One region of the Streptomyces araujoniae genome, then DNA from elsewhere that is predicted to be linked to it. Evidence: riboswitches for the same ligand, from Rfam matches in the RefSeq annotation. Region 1 holds a riboswitch; the other holds the start of a gene.
The links. Region 1 has a riboswitch for S-adenosylmethionine ahead of thrC (threonine synthase). Riboswitches for the same ligand answer to the same signal wherever they lie in the genome.
Positions count from the first base shown of each region.

Region 2: another riboswitch for S-adenosylmethionine. It lies ahead of ACQ9ZG_RS07495 (aminotransferase class V-fold PLP-dependent enzyme); the one in region 1 lies ahead of thrC (threonine synthase).

Region 1 covers NZ_CP194070.1:4,406,327-4,411,447, forward strand. The annotation lists gene ACQ9ZG_RS18865 (alpha,alpha-trehalose-phosphate synthase (UDP-forming)) at 10-1,398, opposite strand; gene ACQ9ZG_RS18870 (glucosyl-3-phosphoglycerate synthase) at 1,576-2,526, opposite strand; SAM riboswitch class I at 2,680-2,807, shown strand; gene thrC (threonine synthase) at 2,826-4,121, shown strand; gene ACQ9ZG_RS18880 (MoaD/ThiS family protein) at 4,175-4,453, shown strand; gene ACQ9ZG_RS18885 (cold-shock protein) at 4,863-5,069, shown strand.
Region 2 covers NZ_CP194070.1:1,750,826-1,755,946, forward strand. The annotation lists gene ACQ9ZG_RS07485 (rhomboid family intramembrane serine protease) at 1-412, shown strand, start outside; gene ACQ9ZG_RS07490 (Lrp/AsnC family transcriptional regulator) at 409-690, shown strand; gene ACQ9ZG_RS07495 (aminotransferase class V-fold PLP-dependent enzyme) at 783-2,165, opposite strand; SAM riboswitch class IV at 2,373-2,490, opposite strand; gene trpD (anthranilate phosphoribosyltransferase) at 2,574-3,638, opposite strand; gene qcrB (cytochrome bc1 complex cytochrome b subunit) at 3,762-5,121, opposite strand, start outside.

The sequences.
Region 1 (5,121 bases):
CGGCTCCCCTCACTCCTGCCGCAGCGCCTCCAGCTGATCCAGGAACCAGCGCTGCGGCGGAAGCGCCGTCGCCGCCTCCGCCAGCCGCTTCGTGCGGCCCGTCCGCTCCTCGGTGCCCATCGACAGGGCCTCGTGCAGCGCCTCCGCCGTGCCCGCCACGTCGTACGGGTTCACCACGATCGCGTCCTCGCCCAGCTCCTCGTACGCCCCCGCCTCCCGTGACAGCACCAGCGCGCAGCCGTGGTCGGAGACGACGGGGACCTCCTTGGCGACCAGGTTCATGCCGTCGCGGATCGGGTTGACCAGGGCCACGTCCGCCAGCCGGTACGCGGCGAGCGAGCGGGCGAAGTCGTCCTTCACGTGGAGGACGACGGGCGTCCAGCTCTCGGTCCCGTACGTCCCGTTGATCTCCGTGGCCAGCGACTGCACCGCAGCCGTGTAGTCCCGGTAGACCGCGAGGTCCTGGCGGGAGGGGTAGGCGAAGGCCACGTGGACCACGCGCTCGCGCCACTCCGGGCGGGTCTCCAGCAGGGCCCGGTAGGCGTGCAGGCCGCGCACGATGTTCTTGGACAGCTCCGTGCGGTCCACCCGTACGATCGTCTTCCGGTCCTCGCCCACCTGCTCCCGCAGCGCGCCCATCCGCTCGTCCACGTCCGCCTCGCGCGAGCGCCGGCGCAGGAAGTCCGCGTCCGCCCCCAGCCCGTGCACCCCGATCCGGGTCCGGCCCGTCCCGCCCAGGATCTCCGTGCAGCAGCCGATGAACGCGTCCGCCCACCGGCGGGTCAGGAACGCGGCCCGGTCCGCGCCGAGGATGCCCCGCAGCAACTGCTCACCGATGTCGTCGGGCAGCAGCCGGAAGTAGTCCACCGGCGCCCACGGGGTGTGCGAGAAGTGGCCGATCCGCAGGTCCGGGCGCAGCTCGCGGAGCATCCCGGGGACGAGGGCCAGGTGGTAGTCCTGGACCAGCACCGCCGCCCCTTCCCCCGCCTCCTCCGCGAGGGCCTGGGCGAAGGCCCGGTTGTACGTCTCGTAGGAGGCCCACTGGCGCCGGAACTCCGCGTCGAAGACCGGCTCCACGGGGGTCTGGTACAGCAGGTGGTGGACGAACCACAGCACCGAGTTGGCGATGCCGTTGTACGCGTCGGCGTGCACCTCGGCGTCGATGTCCAGCATCCGTACGCCGGGCTCACCGACCCCGCGCCGCACCGCCTCGCGGTCGCCCTCCCCGAGGGCCGCGCAGACCCACAGCTTGTCGTCGACGGCGCTCAGCCCGGAGACGAGCCCCCCGCCGCCGCGCTTGGCGTCGAGCGCTCCGTCCTCGCCGAGCGTGTACGTGATGGGGCCGCGGTTGGACGCGACGAGGACCTGGGCGGTGGCTTCGGCATGCTCGGTGACCATGTAGCGGAACCTAGCCCGTAAGGGAAGCCGCCAAACGCGCGTCCGGCGGACCGGTCACCGGCACCGCGCCACCCACCGCGCCCGCGCACACCTCACGCCGGCCGCCTCGCCCGCGCACGGCTCGGGGCTGCCGAAGCTCCGCGCCCGCCTCGGAGCTGCCGGAGCCCCGCGCCCGCCTCACGCCGCCCACCGCTCCGCGTACTCCGCGATCTCCCGCATGGGCGGCCGCTCCTCCGTGTCCACCGCATGGGTGCGCGGCACGAACCCCTCCGCCCCCCGCTCGAACTGGGTCAGCGCGGGCCGCACCAGATGGCCCCGGGAGAGCCGCAGCTGGGCCGTGCGGTAGATCGCCGCCGCCATCCGGCCCAGCGCCTGCCCGTCCTGGTGGCGGTGGCGCCGCACCCCCACGTCGACCTGGCCCAGCGCGTCGAGGCCCACGGTGTGCAGCGCGTCGACCAGGAGCCCCAGCTCCACTCCGTAACCGACCGGGAACGGCAGCCGCTCCAGCAGCGAGCGCCGTACCGCGTACTCACCGCCCAGCGGCTGCACGAACCCGGCCAGCTGCGGCCAGTGCAGGTTGAGCAGCGGGCGGGCCACCAGCTCGGTGACGCGACCGCCCTGACCTGCGGTGTCGCCGAACGGGCGGTCGTACATCGCCTTGACGAAGTGCACCGTGGGATCGGTGAGCAGCGGGCCGACCGTCCCCGAGACGAAGTCCGCCGAGAAGTCCTTGAGGTCCGCGTCGACGAAACAGACGATCTCCCCGCTGGTCACCAGGAGCGACCGCCAGAGCACCTCGCCCTTGCCCGGCAGGGCCGGTATCCGGGGCAGCACCGCGTCCCGGTGGACCACCCGCGCGCCCGCCTCCCGGGCGACGGCGGCGGTCGCGTCGGTCGAACCGGAGTCGATCACCACCAGTTCGTCCACCAGCCGGACCTTCTCCATCAGCTCCCGCCGGATCGTCGCCACGATCGCCCCGACCGTGGCCTCCTCGTTCAGCGCGGGCAGCACCACACTCACCGAGGTGCGGTGCGGTTCGGCGGTCCGGGCGTCGAGGAGCCGGTCCAGCGGGCGGTCGGCGGACGACCAGGACCGCCTGGTCAGCCAGCGTTCCACCTCTTCGAGCACGGTCTGAACTCCCTGTGTGTGATCCATCTCGCCGTTCGGACGACTATCTCAACCGTCCCGTCCTTCGGTTACAGTCTTGAACAACGCGGACGACCGTCGCATGTCGGGGTCCGTCGTCACACAAACGCCCGGATCGAAGATCCGGTGCCACAGAGCTCATCCAGAGGGACTGAGGGAACGGCCCGTTGAAGTCCCGGCAACCCTCCTGCCGACCGCGAGGTCACGGTGGGGAAGGTGCCAATTCCGTCTTGCGGCGAAATGCGCTGCGAGGAAGATGAGGAGAAAGGGCCTCCGCCATCATGGCTGTTCAGACCATCGCAGGTAATGCCACCACCGCTTCCGTGGACCTCGGTCCCGCCGTGGCGCTTTCCTGCCGCGAGTGCGGCGAGCGTTTCGACCTCGGCCCCCTTTTCGCCTGTGCGTCCTGTTTCGGGCCACTGGAAGTGGCGTACGACCTGCCGGCCGGTGACCCGGAGGCCCTGCGCAAGCGCATCGAGGCCGGTCCCGACAACATCTGGCGCTACGCCCCGCTGCTGCCGGTCCCCGCCGACGTGGCCGGCAAGCCCAACCTGAACCCCGGCTTCACCAAGCTGGTCAAGGCCGACAACCTCGCCCGCGAGCTGGGCGTCACCGGCGGTCTGTACGTCAAGGACGACTCCGGCAACCCGACGCACTCCTTCAAGGACCGCGTCGTCGCGATCGCCGTCGAGGCCGCCCGCGCCTTCGGTTTCACCACCCTCTCCTGCTCCTCCACGGGCAACCTGGCCGGTGCCGTCGGCGCCGCCGCCGCCCGCGCCGGACTGCGCTCCTGCGTCTTCATCCCGCACGACCTGGAGCAGGGCAAGGTCGTCATGGCCGCGGTGTACGGCGGTGAGCTGGTCGGCATCGAGGGCAACTACGACGACGTGAACCGCTTCTGCTCCGAGCTGATCGGGGACCCGCTCGGCGAGGGCTGGGGCTTCGTCAACGTCAACCTGCGGCCCTACTACGGCGAGGGGTCCAAGACCCTGGCGTACGAGATCTGCGAGCAGCTCGGCTGGCGGCTGCCCGACCAGATCGTCATCCCGATCGCGTCCGGCTCCCAGCTGACGAAGATCGACAAGGGGTTCCAGGAGCTGATCAGGCTCGGCCTGGTCGAGGACCGGCCGTACAAGATCTTCGGCGCCCAGGCCGAGGGCTGCTCCCCGGTCTCCGCCGCCTTCAAGGCCGGGCACGACGTGGTCCGCCCCCAGAAGCCGAACACCATCGCCAAGTCCCTGGCCATCGGCAACCCGGCGGACGGCCCGTACGTCCTGGACATCGCCCGCCGCACGGGCGGCGCGGTGGAGGACGTGAACGACGAGCAGGTCGTCGACGCGATCAAGCTGCTGGCGCGCACCGAGGGCATCTTCGGCGAGACGGCGGGCGGTGTCACGGTCGGCGTGACGAAGAAGCTGATCGAGGCCGGGGTGATCGACCCGGCGCTCACCACCGTCGTCCTGAACACCGGTGACGGGCTCAAGACGCTCGACGCGGTCTCCGCGACCTCGCAGGCGACGGCCACCATCAAGCCGAGCCTGGACGCGTTCCGCGCCGCGGGCCTCGCCTCCGCCTGATCATCCCGATCGCCCCGATCGGCCCGACCGCAGCAGTCAGAAAGGCGTCCGTCATGAGCGTCAAGGTCCGCATCCCCACCATCCTCCGCACCTACACGGGCGGCCAGGCCGAGGTCCCGGCCGAGGGCGCCACGCTCGCCGAGGTCATCGAGTCCCTGGAGAAGGACCACCCCGGCATCGCCGCCCGCGTCCTGGACGACCAGGGCAAGCTGCGCCGCTTCGTGAACGTGTACGTCAACGACGACGACGTGCGCTTCGAGGGCGGCCTGGACGCGGCCACGCCCGACGGCGCCGGTATCTCGATCATCCCTGCCGTGGCCGGCGGCTGCTGAACCCGAACGAACACCATTGCCCCCTCCGCCCCTCGGGGAGGAGGGGGCAATTCTGCATGGTTGAGCACGGTACAGTTGGGGAAGCCCCCTTCGCTGCACGCGCCGCCCGCATATGAGAATGCGCCCGGACCCGATAAGAAGCAGCCAAAGTGCGTGAACCCCTTGAGGCATAAGTCACCTTTGCCTGGCCCGACTTGCCCGTAAATCTCAGCAATCCCGCATATTCGGGCGTTCGGCCGTGCCCGGAATTCTCGTCCGATTGACCTGTTGCAGAGGGCAGTTGGGCGGATACATTCGGCCGCGGTCGACGCGCTGCGGCGCTGCCCACCCTCTCCTGTCGGAGGGTGAGTTCCGACCCGGGGCCGCGAAGTGCGGTCCCGTGCAAGGGCCAGTTATAGGGGAGTTAGGCATGGCTCAGGGCACCGTCAAGTGGTTCAACGCGGAGAAGGGGTACGGCTTCATCGCGGTCGACGGTGGTGCGGATGTTTTCGTCCACTACAGCGCGATCCAGATGGACGGGTACCGCACCCTCGAAGAGGGTCAGCGAGTTGAATTCGAGATCTCGCAGGGCCAGAAGGGGCCCCAGGCAGACATGGTCAAGCTCGCCGTCGGCTGAGCCCGACACGGCCGTCCGCCGTCACTACTCACGCACGTAGGGCCCGACCCCG
Region 2 (5,121 bases), 2.7 Mb from region 1:
GGAGCGCATGGGCCGGGTCCGCTTCGCGCTCTTCTACGTGGGGTGCGGCTATCTGGCACTGGTCTGCTACGCGGCGGTCCACGCGGACTCGGGCCAGACGCTGGTCGGCGCGTCCGGCGCGATCTCGGCGGTGCTCGGTGCCTTCCTGTACCTCTTCCCGAAGGCGCGGGTGACGAGCCTCTTCCCGTTCCTCTTCTTCCTGCCGCTGCGCTTCCCGGCCTGGATCGTGCTGGTCTTCTGGTTCGGACTCCAGTGGGCGGCGGCCCAGGCGGCGGACGCGGGGCCGGGGGTGGCGTATCTGGCGCATGTGGCGGGGTTCGCGGCCGGGTTCCTCTGCGCCTGGGTGGGCTATGGGCGGAGAGCTAGAGTGAAGGTTCCAGCCACGGCGACCGAGGGAGACAGACAGCCGTGATCACCGCGATCGTGCTCATCAAGACCAGCGTGGACCGGATTCCGGAGATCGCCGAGGCCATCGCCGCGCTGGACAGTGTCAGCGAGGTCTTCTCCGTCACCGGCACCTACGACCTGATCGCCATGGTCCGGGTCGCCCGCCACGACGACCTGGCCGATGTCATCCCCGGCCGCATCAGCAAGATCCCCGGCGTCGAGGGCACCGACACCCATGTGGCGTTCCGTACGTACTCCCAGCACGACCTGGAGGCGGCGTTCGCGATCGGCCTGGACGCCTAGGGGGTGTCCGGCCCCGATCCGCCGGACACCCCCTGGACCGTACGCACGTCGGCCGGGGACGGGCAGCGCGCCCGTCCCCGGCCGAGGTGTTGTCAGACCGTACGGGCGGCCTCGCCCCGGTCCGGGACGCAACGGCCGTCCTCGGTGCGGTACTTCCACTGGGCGCCCTCGCGGACCAGTTCGGAGACCGCGCGCAGGAACCGCTCGATGTGCTCGTCCGGCGTACCCGCGCCGAAGCTGACCCGGATGGCGTTGAGGGACCGCTCGCCCGGCTCGGCCTCGGGGGCGCCGCACTCGCCCGGGTCCTGCGGGTCGCTGCCGAGGAGGGTGCGGACCAGCGGGTGGGCGCAGAAGAGGCCGTCGCGGACGCCGATGCCGTACTCGGCGGAGAGGGCGGCGGCGAAGTGCGAGCTGTTCCAGCCGCGCACCACGAAGGAGATGACCCCGACCCGGGGCGCGTCGTCCCCGAAGAGCGAGAGCACCTGGACCTCGGGCACCTCGGCCAGCCCCTCACGGACCCTGCGCACCAGTTCCTGCTCCCGGGCCACCAGGGTGTCGAACCCCGCCTCGGTGAGGGCCTTGCACGCGGAGGCGATGGAGTAGACGCCGATCACGTTGGGCGAACCGGCCTCGTGGCGGGCGGCCGTGGTGTGCCAGTCGACGTCCACGCCCCCGTCCGCGCGCCGGGCGACCTTGCGGGAGGCGCCGCCGCCGGCGAGGTACGGTTCGGCCGCCTGGAGCCAGTCGGCGCGGCCCGCGAGGACACCCGAGCCGAAGGGCGCGTACAGCTTGTGGCCGGAGAACGCGACCCAGTCGACGTCCAGTTCGGCGATGTCCACCGGGTGGTGCGGGGCGAGCTGGGCGGCGTCCAGGACGATCCGGGCGCCGTGCGCGTGCGCGGCGGCGGCCAGCTCCTTCACCGGCCACAGCTCACCAGTCACGTTGGAGGCACCGGTCACGCACACGAGGGCCGGGCCGTAGGGGTCGCGGTCCGCGAGCGCCCGCTCCAGGGCCTCGACCGCCTGGCCGGGGGTGCGGGGCGCGTTGAGGTAGGTGACCCGGGCGTCGCGCCAGGGCAGCAGGGAGGCGTGGTGCTCGGTCTCGTACACGAACACCTGGCAGCCGGCCGGGATCGCGGCGGCCAGCAGGTTGAGGGAGTCGGTGGTGGAGCGGGTGAAGACGACCTGGTCGTCGGCGCGGCAGCCGAGGAACTCCGCGACCGTGCGGCGGCTGTTCTCGAAGAGGTCGGTGGAGAGCTGCGAGAGGTAGCCGGCACCGCGGTGGACGCTGCCGTAGTACGGGGCGTACGCGGCCACGTCGTCCCAGACCCGCTGGAGGGCCGGGGCGCTGGCGGCGTAGTCGAGTGCGGCGTAGGTGACTTCACCGCCGGTAACGAGCGGAACGGTGACATCCTGCCCCAGAACGGGCAGCGGGGCACAAACCGACGGGTCGAGGGCAGCGGTGGAGACAGGCATGGCGAACTCCCGTAACAGGCAGGCGAAATCGACGCGCCGGCGGATACGCGGCGGCGCGGAGATGGAAGGAAAAGAGGGTGCGCTGAAGAAGGGCGGTCAGCTCAGGGCGTGGAGAAGCCCCGGGACGAGCCCTAACGCATTCGCTTGCTCACAAGAGGCTCCCTAGGGACCAGGACCCCGGGGGCTGACGTCCAGTGGACGCCGAGGGGCCCGCGCTTGCCGCAGACCTCGCTGCCTACGGCCTGGTCTTCACCCGGGGCACCCCGCCACGGACGGAGGGTTGCCGGACAGCGGGCCGGGGCCGTAGTCGCTGTCACTCATGACCTGCGCAGTATCTTGCCATACGCACGGGGACGCGCAAGGGCGCGGTCCGGCATCCGGACCGCGCCCTGCGTCACATCCGGCGCCTCAGGCGTTGCTGGCCGCCACCCACCGCTCCAGGGCACGCTTGGCGGCCCCGGAGTCGACGGCCTCGGCGGCCACCTGGATCTGCGCCGCGATCCGCTCGGTCAGCGGGCCGGTCCCCGGGTCCAGCGCGACGAGCGCCGCCGCCGCGTTGAGCAGCACCGCCTCCCGTACCGCGCCGCCCTCGCCGTCCAGCAGCCGGCGGGCCACATCGGCGTTGTACGAGGCGTCGGCGCCGCGCAGCGCCTCGACGGGGACGATGGTCAGCCCGACGTCGCGCGGGTCGAAGGGCTCCTCGCGGACCTGCCCGTCGCGGACCACCCAGATCCGGGAGGTGGCGGTGGTGGTCAGCTCGTCGAGCCCGTCGTCACCGCGGAAGACGAGCGCCGAGTTGCCGCGCTCCGCGAGCACGCCCGCGACGATGGGCGCCATCCGGGCGTCGGCCACCCCGATCGCCTGGGCGCGCACCTGGGCCGGGTTGGTGAGGGGGCCGAGGATGTTGAACGTGGTCTGCGCCCCCAGCTCCCTGCGGGCCTTGGCGGCGTACCGCAGGGCGGGGTGGAACTTGACCGCGAAGCAGAAGGTGATGCCCGCCGCCTCCGCGACCTCCACCACCCGCTGCGGGGTCAGCTCCAGGTTGACGCCGAGCTTCTCCAGGACGTCGGAGGAGCCGCTCGCGGAGGAGGCGGCCCGGTTGCCGTGCTTGACGACCTTGGCGCCGGTCCCGGCGATGACGATCGCGGCCATGGTCGAGATGTTGACGGTCTTGGCGAGGTCGCCGCCGGTGCCGACGATGTCGACGGTGCGGCCGGGCACCTCGATGGTGTTGGCGTGCGCGTACATCGCGCGCACCAGCCCGGTGACCTCCTCGACGGTCTCGCCCTTGGCCCGCAGCGCGACCGCGAAGCCGGCGATCTGCGCGTCGGTGGCCTCGCCGCTCATGATGCGGTCCATCGCCCAGGCGGTCTCCTCGGAGGAGAGGTCCTCGCCGCGCAGCAGGGGGTTCAGCAGGCCGGGCCAGGAACGGTCCGCCACGCTGTCGCCGCCGCTCGGGGTCACAACGTTCATGGTCCGCTCCAGGGGGTCCACAGCCGGGAAAGATACGGCTCCACCCTATCCAGCCACCGGGACCGCGAAGAGCCCCGTCCATCGAATGGACGGGGCTCCCGCGGTGGCGATCAGTTCAGGCGATCAGTGGTGGCCGTGGCCCTCGGTGATCTCCTTGTACTCCTCGACGGTGGGCTTGGCGATCTGGCTGTTCTCGCCGTAGTAGCCCTTGCTGAGCCGGGCCCGGACCTTCTCTAGTACGGGGATCTTGCGCTTGACCCCGTTCTCGTCGACCTCGGGACCGAGTTCGAGCGGGGTGTACTGGTGGTGCTGCGTGAGCGTGTGCAGCTTGTCCTGGGAGAGCGGCTCGTGGATCTCCACGAACTCACCGTGCGGCAGGCGCTTGATGATGCCGGTCTCGCGACCGTGCAGCACCTTCTCCTTGTCGCGGCGCTGGAGACCGAGGCAGATCCGCTTGGTGACGATGAACGCGATGACCGGTCCGACGAAGAAGAAGATCCGGACGAACCAGGAGATGGCGTTGATCGACAGGTGGAAGTGCGTGGCCCACAGGTCGTTACCACCGCCGACGAGGCCGATGAAGTACGCCGTGATCCAGGCGACGCCGAGCGCCGTACGGGTCGGGGCGTTGCGCGGGCGGTCCAGGATGTGGTGCTCGCGCTTGTCCCCGGTGATCCAGGACTCCAGGAACGGGTACACCGCGGGCAGCGTGAGCACCAGTCCGAAGAGGACCAGCGGGATGAACACACCCAGGTTGAGCGTGTAGCCCCAGTGGCTGATCTCCCAGCCCGGCATCACACGGACCAGACCCTCGGCGAAGCCCATGTACCAGTCGGGCTGGGCGCCGGTGGACACCTGGTCCGGGCGGTACGGTCCGAGCGCCCAGATCGGGTTGATCGTGGCGATGGCCGAGATGATCGCGATGATGCCGAAGACGAGGAAGAAGAAGCCTCCGGCCTTCGCCATGTAGACCGGCAGCAGCGGCATGCCGACGACGTTCTTGTTCGTCTTGCCGGGGCCCGGGTACTGCGTGTGCTTGTGGAAGACCACCAGGATGAGGTGGGCCACCAGCAGGCCGAGCATGATGCCCGGCAGCAGCAGGATGTGGATCGAGTAGAACCGGGCCACGAAGTCGTGGCCGGGGAACTCGCCGCCGAACAGGAACATCGAGATGTACGTACCGACGATCGGCACGGACAGGATGGCGCCCTGGGTGAAGCGGACACCCGTACCGGAGAGCAGGTCGTCCGGGAGGGAGTAGCCGGTGAAGCCGGTGAACATACCGAGCACGAAGAGCAGGAAGCCGAAGACCCAGTTGATCTCGCGCGGCTTGCGGAAGGCGCCCGTGAAGAAGACGCGCATCATGTGCACGAACATCGCCGCGAGGAAGATCAGCGCGGCCCAGTGGTGGATCTGCCGGACCAGCAGACCGCCGCGGACCTCGAAGCTGATCTTCAGCGTGGAGGCGTAGGCCTCCGACATC